Regions from separate parts of the Ornithinibacillus sp. 4-3 genome, predicted to be linked through region 2. Evidence: a T-box and tRNA genes for the amino acid it is inferred to sense, from the RefSeq annotation. Region 2 holds a T-box; the other holds one or more tRNA genes.
The links. The T-box of region 2 lies ahead of alaS (alanine--tRNA ligase). A T-box ahead of a tRNA ligase gene usually reads a tRNA of that ligase, here a tRNA-Ala.

Region 1 (7,273 bases), 1.8 Mb from region 2:
AGCTTAACTGCTGTGTTCGGCATGGGAACAGGTGTGACCTCTCTGCTATTACTACCAGACCAACTTCTGTTGGTCATTCTTTTCTGCTTCAAAAGAATTTCCATATTTTTTTAGGTTTTGTACCCTAAAAACTAAATAAGAGTGCATCGTAACGTGTGACAACCGAAATGTGTTAGTTAAGTCCTCGATCTATTAGTATCCGTCAGCTCCATGTGTCACCACACTTCCACCTCGGACCTATCAACCTTATCGTCTCTAAGGGATCTTACTCATTTAAAATGATGGGAAGTCTCATCTTGAGGGAGGCTTCATGCTTAGATGCTTTCAGCACTTATCCTTGCCACACGTAGCTACCCAGCTATGCTCCTGGCGGAACAACTGGTACACCAGAGGTGTGTCCATCCCGGTCCTCTCGTACTAAGGACAGCTCCTCTCAAACTTCCTGCGCCCACGACGGATAGGGACCGAACTGTCTCACGACGTTCTGAACCCAGCTCGCGTACCGCTTTAATGGGCGAACAGCCCAACCCTTGGGACCGACTACAGCCCCAGGATGCGATGAGCCGACATCGAGGTGCCAAACCTCCCCGTCGATGTGAACTCTTGGGGGAGATAAGCCTGTTATCCCCGGGGTAGCTTTTATCCGTTGAGCGATGGCCCTTCCATGCGGAACCACCGGATCACTAAGCCCGACTTTCGTCCCTGCTCGACTTGTAGGTCTCGCAGTCAAGCTCCCTTCTGCCTTTACACTCTTCGAATGATTTCCAACCATTCTGAGGGAACCTTTGGGCGCCTCCGTTACTCTTTAGGAGGCGACCGCCCCAGTCAAACTGCCCACCTGACACTGTCTCCGAACCGGATCACGGTCCTGGGTTAGAAGGTGTGTGCAGCCAGGGTGGTATCCCACGGTTGCCTCCACCGAAGCTAGCGCTCCGGTTTCAATGGCTCCCACCTATCCTGTACAAGCTGCACAAACATTCAATATCAAGTTGCAGTAAAGCTCCACGGGGTCTTTCCGTCCTGTCGCGGGTAATGCGCATCTTCACGCATAGTATAATTTCACCGGGTCTCTCGTTGAGACAGTGCCCAAGTCGTTGCACCATTCGTGCGGGTCGGAACTTACCCGACAAGGAATTTCGCTACCTTAGGACCGTTATAGTTACGGCCGCCGTTTACTGGGGCTTCAGTTCTACGCTTCGTACGAAGTACTAACGTTTCCCCTTAACCTTCCAGCACCGGGCAGGTGTCAGCCCCTATACTTCGCCTTACGGCTTCGCAGAGACCTGTGTTTTTGATAAACAGTCGCTTGGGCCTATTCACTGCGGCTTCTCATGCAAGAAGCACCCCTTCTCCCGAAGTTACGGGGTCATTTTGCCGAGTTCCTTAACGAGAGTTCTCCCGCTCACCTTAGAATACTCTTCTTGCCTACCTGTGTCGGTTTAGGGTACGGGCACCTATATCCTGGCTAGAGGCTTTTCTTGGCAGTGTGGAATCAAGAACTTCGGTACTTATATTTCCCTCCCCATCACAGCTCAAGATACTTGTCAGACGGATTTGCCTATCTGACTCTCTTACTGCTTGGACGCACACTTCCATCCGTGCGATTCTTTATCCTCCTGCGTCCCCCCTTTGCTCATAACGGATATGAGGTGGTACAGGAATATCAACCTGTTGGCCATCGCCTACGCCTTTCGGCCTCGGCTTAGGTCCCGACTAACCCTGAGTGGACGAGCCTTCCTCAGGAAACCTTAGGCTTTCGGTGAAAGAGATTCTCACTCTTTTTTCGCTACTCATACCGGCATTCTCACTTCTAAGCGCTCCAGCTGTCCTCTCGGTCAACCTTCTCTGCCCTTAGAACGCTCTCCTACCATTGTTCCTACGGAACAATCCACAGCTTCGGTGATACGTTTAGCCCCGGTACATTTTCGGCGCAGAGTCACTCGACCAGTGAGCTATTACGCACTCTTTAAATGGTGGCTGCTTCTAAGCCAACATCCTGGTTGTCTGTGCAACTCCACATCCTTTTCCACTTAACGTATACTTGGGGACCTTAGCTGGTGGTCTGGGTTGTTTCCCTCTCGACAATGGACTTATTACCCATCGTCTGACTCCCAAAGATAAGTATCTGACATTCGGAGTTTAACTAGGTTTGGTAACCCGGTGGGGGCCCCTAGCCCAATTAGTGCTCTACCTCCAGTACTCTTCCTTTGAGGCTAGCCCTAAAGCTATTTCGGAGAGAACCAGCTATCTCCGTGTTCGATTGGCTTTTCACCCCTACCCACACCTCATCCCCGCACTTTTCAACGTACGTGGGTTCGGGCCTCCAGTCAGTGTTACCTGACCTTCACCCTGGACATGGGTAGATCACACGGTTTCGGGTCTACGACCGCATACTCATTCGCCCTATTAAGACTCGCTTTCGCTACGGCTCCGTGTCTTCCACTTAACCTTGCATACAATCGTAACTCGCCGGTCCATTCTACAAAAGGTACGCCGTCACACAATAACGTGCTCCGACTACTTGTAAGCACACGGTTTCAGGTTCTATTTCACTCCCCTTCCGGGGTGCTTTTCACCTTTCCCTCACGGTACTGGTTCACTATCGGTCACTAGGGAGTATTTAGCCTTGGGAGATGGTCCTCCCGGATTCCGACGGAATTTCACGTGTTCCGCCGTACTCAGGATACATTCCGGAGGAAATGTCTTTTCAACTACAGGGCTGTTACCTTCTTTGGCTGATCTTTCCAGATCGATTCGTTTAAAACACTTCTTGATAACTCCTATTGGAATGTCCTACAACCCCAGAAAGCAAGCTTTCTGGTTTGGGCTGTTTCCGTTTCGCTCGCCGCTACTTGGGAAATCGCTTTTGCTTTCTCTTCCTCTGGGTACTTAGATGTTTCAGTTCCCCAGGTCTGCCTCATCTAACCTATCTATTCAGTTAGATGTACTACTCCATTACGAGTAGTGGGTTTCCCCATTCGGAAATCCCCGGATCAATGTTTACTTACAACTCCCCGAGGCATATCGGTGTTAGTCCCGTCCTTCTTCGGCTCCTAGTACCAAGGCATCCACCGTGCGCTCTTGTTCACTTAACTAGCTACTTATGAATAAGCTTTGTTTCTTTTTCATCTGCATGTACGAACGTACATGACTTTTTCGGTTTGATGTCGTTGTTACTTTACTCTTATTTAGTTTTCAAGGTACAAAAATGGAGCCTAGCGGGATCGAACCGCTGACCTCCTGCGTGCAAGGCAGGCGCTCTCCCAGCTGAGCTAAGGCCCCATGTTTAATATTATTTAAAATGTTATTAGATGGTGGGCCTGGATGGACTCGAACCATCGACCTCACGCTTATCAGGCGTGCGCTCTAACCGGGCTGAGCTACAGGCCCATCTAAAAACTATTATAAAGGAAATTAATCCCTCAAAACTGAACCGAACAACACAGTAATGTTTTCATCTAAACCTTGTTAGATGTTCCGTTATAGTCTAGCTCCGGCGACCAAAAACTTTCAAACTTCACCCTTTTCCAATCGATAAGTCAACATCAGTTCCTTACAGTCACTGTGTTTCCTTTATCTCTTTGCAAAGTGCTCCAGTTTGTACGTTTCTAAACGGTCGCCTACGCTTTCTTATTATCCTTAGAAAGGAGGTGATCCAGCCGCACCTTCCGATACGGCTACCTTGTTACGACTTCACCCCAATCATTGGCCCCACCTTCGGCGGCTGGCTCCTAAAAGGTTACCTCACCGACTTCGGGTGTTGTCAACTCTCGTGGTGTGACGGGCGGTGTGTACAAGACCCGGGAACGTATTCACCGCGGCATGCTGATCCGCGATTACTAGCGATTCCGGCTTCATGTAGGCGAGTTGCAGCCTACAATCCGAACTGAGAATGGTTTTATGGGATTTGCTTCACCTCGCGGCTTCGCTGCCCTCTGTTCCATCCATTGTAGCACGTGTGTAGCCCAGGTCATAAGGGGCATGATGATTTGACGTCGTCCCCACCTTCCTCCGGTTTGTCACCGGCAGTCACCTTAGAGTGCCCAACTTAATGCTGGCAACTAAGGTTAGGGGTTCCGCTCGTTGCGGGACTTAACCCAACATCTCACGACACGAGCTGACGACAACCATGCACCACCTGTCACCGCTGTCCCCGAAGGGAAAGCTATGTCTCCATAACGATCAGCGGGATGTCAAGACCTGGTAAGGTTCTTCGCGTTGCTTCGAATTAAACCACATGCTCCACCGCTTGTGCGGGTCCCCGTCAATTCTTTTGAGTTTCAGCCTTGCGGCCGTACTCCCCAGGCGGAGTGCTTAATGCGTTAACTGCAGCACCAAGGGGCGGAAACCCCCTGACACCTAGCACTCATCGTTTACGGCGTGGACTACCAGGGTATCTAATCCTGTTCGCTCCCCACGCTTTCGCGCCTCAGCGTCAGTTACAGACCAGAGAGTCGCCTTCGCCACTGGTGTTCCTCCATATCTCTACGCATTTCACCGCTCCACATGGAATTCCACTCTCCTCTTCTGCACTCAAGTCCTCCAGTTTCCAATGACCCTCCACGGTTAAGCCGTGGGCTTTCACATCAGACTTAAAGGACCGCCTGCGCGCGCTTTACGCCCAATAATTCCGGACAACGCTCGCCCCCTACGTATTACCGCGGCTGCTGGCACGTAGTTAGCCGGGGCTTTCTGGTTAGGTACCGTCAAGGTACGAGCAGTTACTCTCGTACTTGTTCTTCCCTAACAACAGAGTTTTACGATCCGAAAACCTTCATCACTCACGCGGCGTTGCTCCGTCAGACTTTCGTCCATTGCGGAAGATTCCCTACTGCTGCCTCCCGTAGGAGTCTGGGCCGTGTCTCAGTCCCAGTGTGGCCGATCACCCTCTCAGGTCGGCTACGCATCGTTGCCTTGGTAGGCCTTTACCCCACCAACTAGCTAATGCGCCGCGGGCCCATCTGTAAGTGATAGCCGAAACCATCTTTCACTTTTCCTTCATGCGATGGAAAAGATTATTCGGTATTAGCACCGGTTTCCCGGAGTTATCCCAATCTTACAGGTAGGTTGCCCACGTGTTACTCACCCGTCCGCCGCTCATTCCACAAACGTCACCCCGAAGGGGTCAGTCTGCTTCCTGCGCTCGACTTGCATGTATTAGGCACGCCGCCAGCGTTCGTCCTGAGCCAAGATCAAACTCTCCAAAAAAGTTTGTGTTTCTTAGCTTTGTTACGTTGTAAAAGAAAAACTTTACGCTTTTCTTGACATTACTGGTTGTTCTATTCAGTTTTCAAAGATCAATATTTACCTTTATTCTGCCAAATTCAATTAACATTATTTATCTCAACCAATTTTGGCGACGCTTAATAATTTAACACGGTAAAATTTAAAAGTCAACCACTTTTTTGCTTTTATTTTCAAAAGCATTTTCTATCTTGGCGACAAGAAATAATATATCATATTTAACTACTCTACGCAATCCTTTTTTACAATATATTTTAATTTCTATCCTAGACATTATAAAACAAAGTAAAAAGGATAGTTTCTTCATATCATTTCTTTAAAGAAACTATTCCTTATCTAATATATTTATATATTGTATCTCATCATCTCAATTAGGATTTAAACAGATTCAAATGTTTCTCTTGTTTTGTGGTGTTTGTTTTCAACATATATTGTAAGCAATCCTTTTCATTTGCTACACGTCGAAATAAATTAAAGAAGACTTGATAACGATCCTTCATTGTTTCTTTGACAACATCATCAATCCGAGAATCTGTTAAATCTAACATGATTTCTTCCATTTCTCTCTTCAATACATACTCAAGCTCTTTTGTTTCCATTTCATTAATTAGTAAACCTAACATTTTTCTGCCTCCACTGTTTAACTATAACTTCTATCTCAACTAAACTGCCTTTTAAAAAACACATCTCTATTCATGAATAAATATCTCCACAAGTTCATATGTTCCCAAAAAGATTATTTTAAAACAATCCATCAAATGACCTAATTCTATTATTTATGACAAATAATATACTTACCTGAACTTCATATAAGTATTCAACCAAAGTGAATTCTTTTGTTCTGGAAATCAAAACAAAAGTAAAATTCCTGACTGATGTGGCAATTTATATAACATAAACTAGTTAACTGCCAGCAAGCATGATAATAAATTCAAATTAACTTCTTCAATTTGATGTTTGATGTTTTCGGAAAATCACCTTTCAATCATACCAAAATATAATCCTTGTTCTATTATGGGACAGCCTTCATAAAATAACAGTAATATCTTTTATAGAGATTGGGGGAAAAATAATGCAATCCTTTTTTGTCATTGATTTAACTAAATGGAAGCGTTGGGCCTTTATTGCCTGTTTTGTTATTTTAGCTACGACCTTTTTATGGATGGAAAGAGAAAGTGCACTTTCTATGTTTCAAGAAGACGAGCCTGTTGCTCTGACACGTGGAGATAAAGATAATGAAGCTATCGCTCTTACATTTAATATTAGCTGGGGAAATGAGAAAGTACATGACATTTTAGAACAATTGAAAAAGCATGAGGTTCATGCAACCTTTTTTGTCAGTGGTGAATGGGCAGAACGTCATCCAGATATTTTAGAAAAAATCACTGAAGAAAAACATGAGCTAGGCATGCTTGGTTATCGATATAAAAGTTATGTAGACCAAGAACTAGAGCAAGTCCAAAAAGATCTCCAATACGCTAAAGAGGTATTTAATAAATTAGGTTATGAAGATATGCGTTTATTACGTACACCGAGCGGTCATTTTAATAAAGAGATTATTAAACTAGCAGAAAGCTTAAATTTCCAAATTATTCACTGGAATATCAATCCCAATGATTGGAAAAATCCTGGTGTCAACGTAATCGCACAAGACACCATAGAAAAAACATCTAACGGAGACATTCTTTTATTGCATGCATCAGATGCTGCAAAACAAACTGCAGAGGCCTTGGATATCATGTTACCCGCCTTAAAAAAGAAAGACTTTCAATTTATTTCTATTTCCGAGATGATTCATCAAACAGAATCTAATTTAAAATCAGTAGACTAATCATAAAAAATGACAAAACCAGATTTAATTGGTTTTGTCATTTTTTATTTCTATGCTTTTTTGGGATTTAACTTTTGATTTTGTGCTGGATTTTTTTGGTTTCCAGCTGACTTTTGTGATGCTTGAGTTTGCCCCGGAGGACTTAGACGATGCAGCATCAGCAATTGATATGTATTACATGCTAGTAAAGTAATAATC
Region 2 (7,273 bases):
TTCCCTTGTCTTTCCAGTTCATTCACCCAATCTGGATTTTCTGGTAATGTTTCTAATAAATAATTAGTTAATTGTTCATTAATCATGCTCTAAGCCCTCATTCTTAGCTATTATCATCTGAACGATATTCATTTCTTAAGCGAATATGTTCATCATGTGTTTCTGCATAATGAATATTACCATCAAAGTCATGTAGAAAATAGAAATAGTTTGTTTCTGCAGGTTCTAAGGTTGCCTCTAATGAATTCTCTCCAAAATTAGAAATAGGACCTACTGGTAATCCTTCAATATAATAAGTATTATAAGGAGATTCTATTTCTAAATCACTGTATAATACTCGATCTTTATGCTCACCTAAAGCATAAAGTACGGTTGGATCTGTTTGTAATTTCATACCGTCATCTAAACGATTATAAAAAACACTAGCAATATTTTTTCTTTCATCCTCAGAGCGTGCTTCTTTCTCTAATAATGAAGCAAAAGTAAGTGCCTCATGAACTGTCCATTCTCTTTCTTCAATTACACTCAGATATTTACTGACGACTTCCTCCGTCTTATCTAACATCATTTCTACAATAGCTTCTACCTCTGGTTCTTCCTCATAGATTTGATAGGTAGCAGCAAATAAATATCCTTCCAGAGGTGTACGAATATCATCTTCTAATATAGCATCTGTTAATATGGTTGGATATTGAGCCATTAATTCTTTCACATACTCTTCATTCTCCACTACTTCAAGAAATTCTTCTTGTGTAAAAGGAAGCTTATTTGCATAGATTTCAGCAATTTCTTCCATATTTTTCCCCTCTGGAATTGCAACTGTATAGTAAACAGTATCTTCCACCTTACCACTCTTCAATGCTTCAATGATTTCATCAAAAGAATCTGCCTTAGTTAATTCATAATCACCTGCTTGGAAATCACCTTCATTTCTAAACTTAACATAGAAACGAAATACTCTTGCATCTTTAATAAGATCATGTTCTTTTAATATATTCGCAATAGTTGATGATGAGGAGCCCATCGGAATGTTTACGTTGATTACCTCTGTATCGGATGGATCGACTGGCTCTAAAGCTGATTTGATGTAATTATAGCCAGCATATCCTCCAGCTCCTATTATAATAATGAGTAATAGAATAATAATAGCTACAACACGACGAACAATACTTGCTTCTTCCCCTCGTTTTCTCGCATTATCCTTATAACTCATTTTCTTTTTCTCTTTTGACATCATGCACCCGTCCTTTCGTCCGATATATTATACTAAAAATATCGAGGATAATCTATGTTTAGCAAAGAAAACTTGATAAACCAAGCGCAGGATTGCCTTATTAACGCCTCTTATGTAAGAAATCATAAACTTGTCGAATAGCTATTTTCTAATTTTCTAAAATAAAAAATAAGCCTATCGAATAATCAAATTTTCCGATAGGCTCAGATATTGTATTGATATTTAGTTTAATTCCTCTTCATCAACGAGTGTATTTAACATTTCTTCCACTAAATCCCATTCTTCATCTGATTCAATCGGAAATAATGCAAGGTCGTTATCATCTTCGTTTTTCAATTCATAACGAAAAGCAAACACTTCTACTTCTTCATCTTCGCCTTGCTCCACTGGTGTAACTGCAATGTATGTTTTTTGTGTTGCATCTACGTCGAATGAAAATAGAACTTCAAATAGATGTTCTTCTCCATTTTCATCTGGAATTATAATTCTTTCTTTTGCTTCTAATGACATGAAGCCTACACTCCTCTGCTATTTTGATCGAGAAAGCCTTGTAAAATCATGACTGCTGCTAGCTTATCGATCACTTTTTTTCGTTTTTTTCTGCTCATATCAGCCTCTAATAATACGCGTTCAGCTGCTGTAGTTGTTAATCTTTCGTCCCATAATACGACAGGTAGCTGGTATGTTTCTTCAATATGCTCTGCGTAAGTCATTGAAGCAAGTCCTCTTTCACCAATAGAACCATTCATATGTTTCGGAAGTCCAACAACAACTTTCTCAACTTCATGCATTTGGATTATTTCTGCTAATTCTTTATCAGCAGAAGTAAAATTAGATTCATCCCAATGAATAGTAGTTAACCCTTGGGCTGTCCAACCAAATGCATCACTGATTGCTACACCAATCGTTTTTGACCCTACATCTAACCCCAATATTTTCATTTATCTATCCTTTTGATTTTTCAAATAAAATCTTACAAGCTCCTCTATTACTTCGTCTCGTTCAATTTTACGAATTAAATTTCTCGCATCTTTATATCTTGGTATATATGCGGGGTCACCTGACAGTAAATACCCAACAATTTGGTTATGTGGATTATAGCCTTTTTCTTTTAATGCATCATGAACAGTAAATAATATATCCTTAATATCCTGGTCAAAAGGTTCATCCGGAAAATTAAACTTCATTGTTTTATCGATCGAGCTCATAGTGACACCTCACTCCATAGTCTACCTAGTATTTCTATTCTATCATGAATAGATAAATAATCATATGATATACATTTATTCTAACAATTATTTCTTATTTTCCTTAATATAATGCTCGGCGAATTGGATTGCCTGCTCTATTCCGCTAGGATTTTTCCCTCCTGCTTGAGCCATGTCTGGGCGACCACCGCCGCCTCCTCCACAAAGTTTTGCAGCTTCTTTGATTAAATTCCCTGCATGCAATCCTTTTTCGATATTATCTTTAGAAACTCCTGCTAATAATTGAACCTTACCGTCATTTTCTGCTGCAAGTAAAATTACATATGTGTCCATCTTTTCTTTCAGATCATCGAACATGTTTCGAAGTTGATTCATATCCTTCGCATTTACTTTTGTAGCTAGCAAATTAACTCCCTCTACTTCTATCTGCTTATCTAGTACAGATGCTGACTCTAGATGAGCTAATTTAGCACTTAAAGATTCATTTGTTTTCGATAAAGCTTTCATTTCATCATTTAATTGCTCGATACGATTTGGCACATAATCAATTGTCACTTTTAATTTTTGACTTACTTGATTTAAAATATCTACTTGTTTATTGATAAACTCATATGCACCTTGACTTGTTACAGCTTCAATACGTCTTGTACCTGCACCAATTCCGCCTTCAGAAATAATCTTAAATAAACCAATCTCTGCTGTGTTGACTACATGGCAACCTCCACATAATTCAATACTATAATCTCCTACACGAACTACACGTACGATATCTCCATATTTTTCACCAAATAATGCCATTGCTCCTATTTCTTTTGCCTCTGCAATTTTCATATTGCGAATATCAAGAGGAATCGACTGCCAAATTTTTTCATTAACAATTTGCTCTACTTGCTTTAATTCCTCTTCAGATACTTGGCTAAAATGCGAGAAGTCAAAACGTAGTCGTTCAGAAGTCACTAATGAACCTGCCTGATTAACATGTTCCCCTAATACATCCTTCAATGCTTGGTGTAATAAATGAGTTGCTGTATGGTTTTTCACTGTTGCTAAACGAGAATCTTTTTTAATAGATGCTGTTACTTTTTCTCCAACAACAAGCTCTCCAGCTTCAATTGTCACATGATGAATGTGCTGCCCCTTAGGCGCTTTCTTAACATCCTCTACAACAGCCTTAAGTCCATCTGCTGAAATTATCCCTTTATCAGCAATTTGTCCCCCGCTCTCAGCATAGAATGGTGTTTCAGCAAGTACTACTAAAACTTTTTCCCCTGCTTTTGCGGTTTTGACAAATGCTTTATCCTTTAAGATGGAAACAACAGTCGTTTCTTTTTCTAATATATCGTAACCAATAAATTCACTTGTAGCATCCAACTTACCGAATACTTCATCCTGTACTTGCATTGATTCTACTTGCTTACGTGCATTACGAGCGCGCTCACGTTGCTTATCCATTTCTACCTGGAAGCCAGTTTCATCTAATGTAAATCCATGCTCAGCAATATATTCTTCTGTTAATTCTTTCGGAAAACCATACGTATCATATAACTTAAACGCAATATCACCTGGAAATACTGTGCTATTATTTTCCTTCTCTTTATCAATAATATCCGCTAAAATATTTAAACCATCATTTAATGTCTCATAGAAACGCTCTTCTTCTATTTTAATGATTTTAGCGATATATTCTTCTTGCTTGGCAACTTCAGGATAGTAATCCTTCATAATACCACCAACAGTAGGTACCAATTCATACATAAATGGTTTTTCAATACCAATTTGCTTCGCATATCTAACTGCTCGACGTAGCAATCTTCTTAATACATATCCACGTCCTTCGTTGGAAGGAAGTGCTCCATCACCAATTGCAAAAGCTAAGGTACGAATATGGTCAGCAATTACTTTATATGCTGTATCTATATCCTTTGATGTTCCATAAGACTGATTTGCTAATTTTCCAATCATCGAAAGGATTGGCTGAAATAAATCTGTTTCAAAATTTGTTGGTGTGTCTTGAATAATGGACATCATACGTTCAAGCCCCATACCTGTATCAATGTTCTTATTTGGGAGTGGCGTATATGAATCATCTGGATTATGGTTAAATTGTGAGAATACTAAATTCCATACTTCTAAATATCGTTCATTTTCTCCACCAGGATATAGCTCTGGATCATTTGAATCATTTCCATATTTCTCTCCACGATCATAGAAAATTTCAGTATTTGGTCCACTTGGTCCTTCACCAATATCCCAGAAATTCTCTTCAATGCGGATAATATGCTCAACTGGCAACTTGATTTCTGTTAACCAAATATCATATGCTTCATCGTCCTCTGGATGCACGGTAACATATAATAACTTTTCATCAAAACCTAACCATTTTTCGCTTGTTAAAAATTCCCAAGCCCAAAGAATAGCTTCTTTTTTAAAATAATCCCCAATCGAAAAATTCCCAAGCATTTCAAAGAAAGTATGATGTCTCGCAGTGTAGCCAACATTTTCAATGTCATTCGTACGGATTGATTTCTGTGCATTAACAATCCTTGGATTTTCTGGAGTTACTGTTCCATCAAAATATTTCTTTAATGTTGCTACTCCACTATTAATCCAAAGCAGGGTTGGATCATCATTCGGTACAAGTGATGCACTTGGTTCAACACGATGTCCCTTCTCCGCAAAAAAATCTAAAAACATTTGCCGAACTTCAGCTGAATTTAATTTTTTCATTATAAAATCCACCTTTCTACTTATTAATTGTTTTCAAAAAAAAGAAAACCCATCACTGCATATTGCAGGGACGAGTTTTGTCGCGGTACCACCCTAAATTATAACTAATCATTAGTTATCACTTCATCATGTTAACGGTTTGAAACCGGCGAGTATTAATCGCACTCCAGTTTAGCTTTCCATGTACTTTGATTTAGGATTTTTTTCAGCCTAGGAAAATCCCTCTCTATAAACAATAGGAACATGTACTTTTCACCATCATAGCTTTCTGTATAGTCATATCTACAAAATTTGTATCTTCTTAGATTTTAAGAAATTCTTCCACTAAAGTCAAACACTCTGTCTTAGTCGGGGTAGATTTTTAATAATTGCATAGCCAATAGTTACAATAGGTACGATAAGAACCATTCCAATAATACCACCAATTTGTCCTCCAATTAATAAAGCCAAAATAATAGTAATGGGATGGATTTTCGTCATCTTCCCAATAACATATGGTGAAATAAAGCTATTTTCTATTAATTGTGTTCCTAAAATAGTGACAATCACAACAATAATCATCGTTTTTGACATTGTCATCGCCACAATAATAGCTGGAATAGCACCAATTAACGGACCAAAATAAGGAATAAGATTGGTAACTCCTAAGATAATCGCCAATAATAAAGCATATTTTAATTGAAATAAATCAAAGATAATATAGGTAGAAAAGATGATAAAGGCACTCACTAATAACTGTCCACGCAGATAATTGCCAAAATGCACATCAATAATATGACAAATTTCTTTCACTTGCACATGGTACTTAGATGAAATAAATTTCTTCATAAATCGTGTTACGTCCTCAAAATCCTTCAATAAATAAAAGACAAGTACTGGAACAATTAAAACAATAAGCAGCCAATCAAATAACTTTGTAGTTTTTTCCATAAACATCGTCAGCTTATCACTTATCGTATGTTCTAATCCATGAATAAATTGAGTTATTCTCTCCTGCATTGCTTCTGGCAAAAAAGAAGCGGATGCATAAATATTTTCAACAACATGATCATATTCTTGAATAAATTTGGGGAGACGCTCACTTAATTCTTCCATTTCCACCAAGAATATTGGATAAAAATAATAGATCGCCAAAGCTCCTCCTCCAAAGAATAATAAGTATATCAATAAAATTGAAAAGCTTTTTGGAAGTTTCCATGTATTTAATTTGTTTATCAATGGATGAAGTATGTAAGCAATCAATCCAGCTATCAAAAAAGGTAACAGAATGTTCCATATAATACGAAGAATTGTTGTGTATACAGGAAATAATTTTTGAAGAACAAAAAGAACCAATAAAGCCAATAAACACACAAATAAAAACAGCATAATGGATAATAATTTTCTTAAATGCAACAAATGACATGTCCCCTAATATGATGTTGAGTTTAGTTTGCCTAATTTCATGAAAATCTATACCAACACTACTTGCAGAACGAAAAGCGAAAGTCGTGCCCTTACAGGTTAAAAGCGTGATGTCACGAGCACAACTCGTGGAGGATACGGATTAAGTACGCCACTACACGCGAGCAACATCCGCACTAGTACATCCTGTACGTCAAAAAACGTAGAGATTGCGCCCGTTTGGGGTGGTTCGACATTAGTCGAACTTCCTTTACCCTTGAGATAAAGGGAACATGCCCCTTTAGGGGTATCCGACGTTAGGCTTTAGCCTAGTTGTAGTCGGGCTTCCTTATAAAACTTGACTTATTGTAGGATGGCTCACGTTAGCTCCTAGTTTTTGGAGCTCGGAGCTAGACAAGCCTATCTCTGAATAAAAATAAATTCGTGCAAAACTTTTATACTTGCTTATCTCATGAAAAACTCCTTATAATCAGACCTTTTCTAAATCCATAACATAAACATTTATGAACATTATTTGTATGAATGATTTTGAATACATTTTTTTGCAAAGCTAACTTGACATTATTTGCAAAGTAAACTATACTAAAAATGCAAAGCAAGCATTGCAAAGGAGGGATTGTTTGAAAAATAAAATACGTGAGCTTCGTAAGCGGCACAAACTATCTCAAGAAGAATTAGGATTGGCAGTTGGCGTCACTCG

Region 1: it encodes a tRNA-Ala, which carries the amino acid that the T-box ahead of alaS (alanine--tRNA ligase) is inferred to sense. The anticodon was not compared.

The regions. Positions count from the first base shown of each region.
Region 1 covers NZ_CP162599.1:262,085-269,357, reverse strand. Annotated here, with positions in the region: rRNA gene rrf (5S ribosomal RNA) at 1-59, opposite strand, end outside; rRNA gene AB4Y30_RS01375 (23S ribosomal RNA) at 173-3,095, opposite strand; tRNA gene AB4Y30_RS01370 (tRNA-Ala) at 3,210-3,282, opposite strand; tRNA gene AB4Y30_RS01365 (tRNA-Ile) at 3,313-3,390, opposite strand; rRNA gene AB4Y30_RS01360 (16S ribosomal RNA) at 3,644-5,208, opposite strand; gene AB4Y30_RS01355 (hypothetical protein) at 5,616-5,867, opposite strand; gene pdaB (polysaccharide deacetylase family sporulation protein PdaB) at 6,317-7,075, shown strand; gene AB4Y30_RS01345 (KinB-signaling pathway activation protein) at 7,126-7,273, opposite strand, start outside.
Region 2 covers NZ_CP162599.1:2,100,769-2,108,041, forward strand. Annotated here, with positions in the region: gene AB4Y30_RS10365 (O-methyltransferase) at 1-86, opposite strand, end outside; gene mltG (endolytic transglycosylase MltG) at 104-1,234, opposite strand; gene AB4Y30_RS10375 (DUF1292 domain-containing protein) at 1,457-1,744, opposite strand; gene ruvX (Holliday junction resolvase RuvX) at 1,750-2,175, opposite strand; gene AB4Y30_RS10385 (IreB family regulatory phosphoprotein) at 2,176-2,442, opposite strand; gene alaS (alanine--tRNA ligase) at 2,530-5,169, opposite strand; T-box leader at 5,233-5,440, opposite strand; gene AB4Y30_RS10395 (AI-2E family transporter) at 5,500-6,537, opposite strand; gene AB4Y30_RS10400 (helix-turn-helix transcriptional regulator) at 7,194-7,273, shown strand, end outside.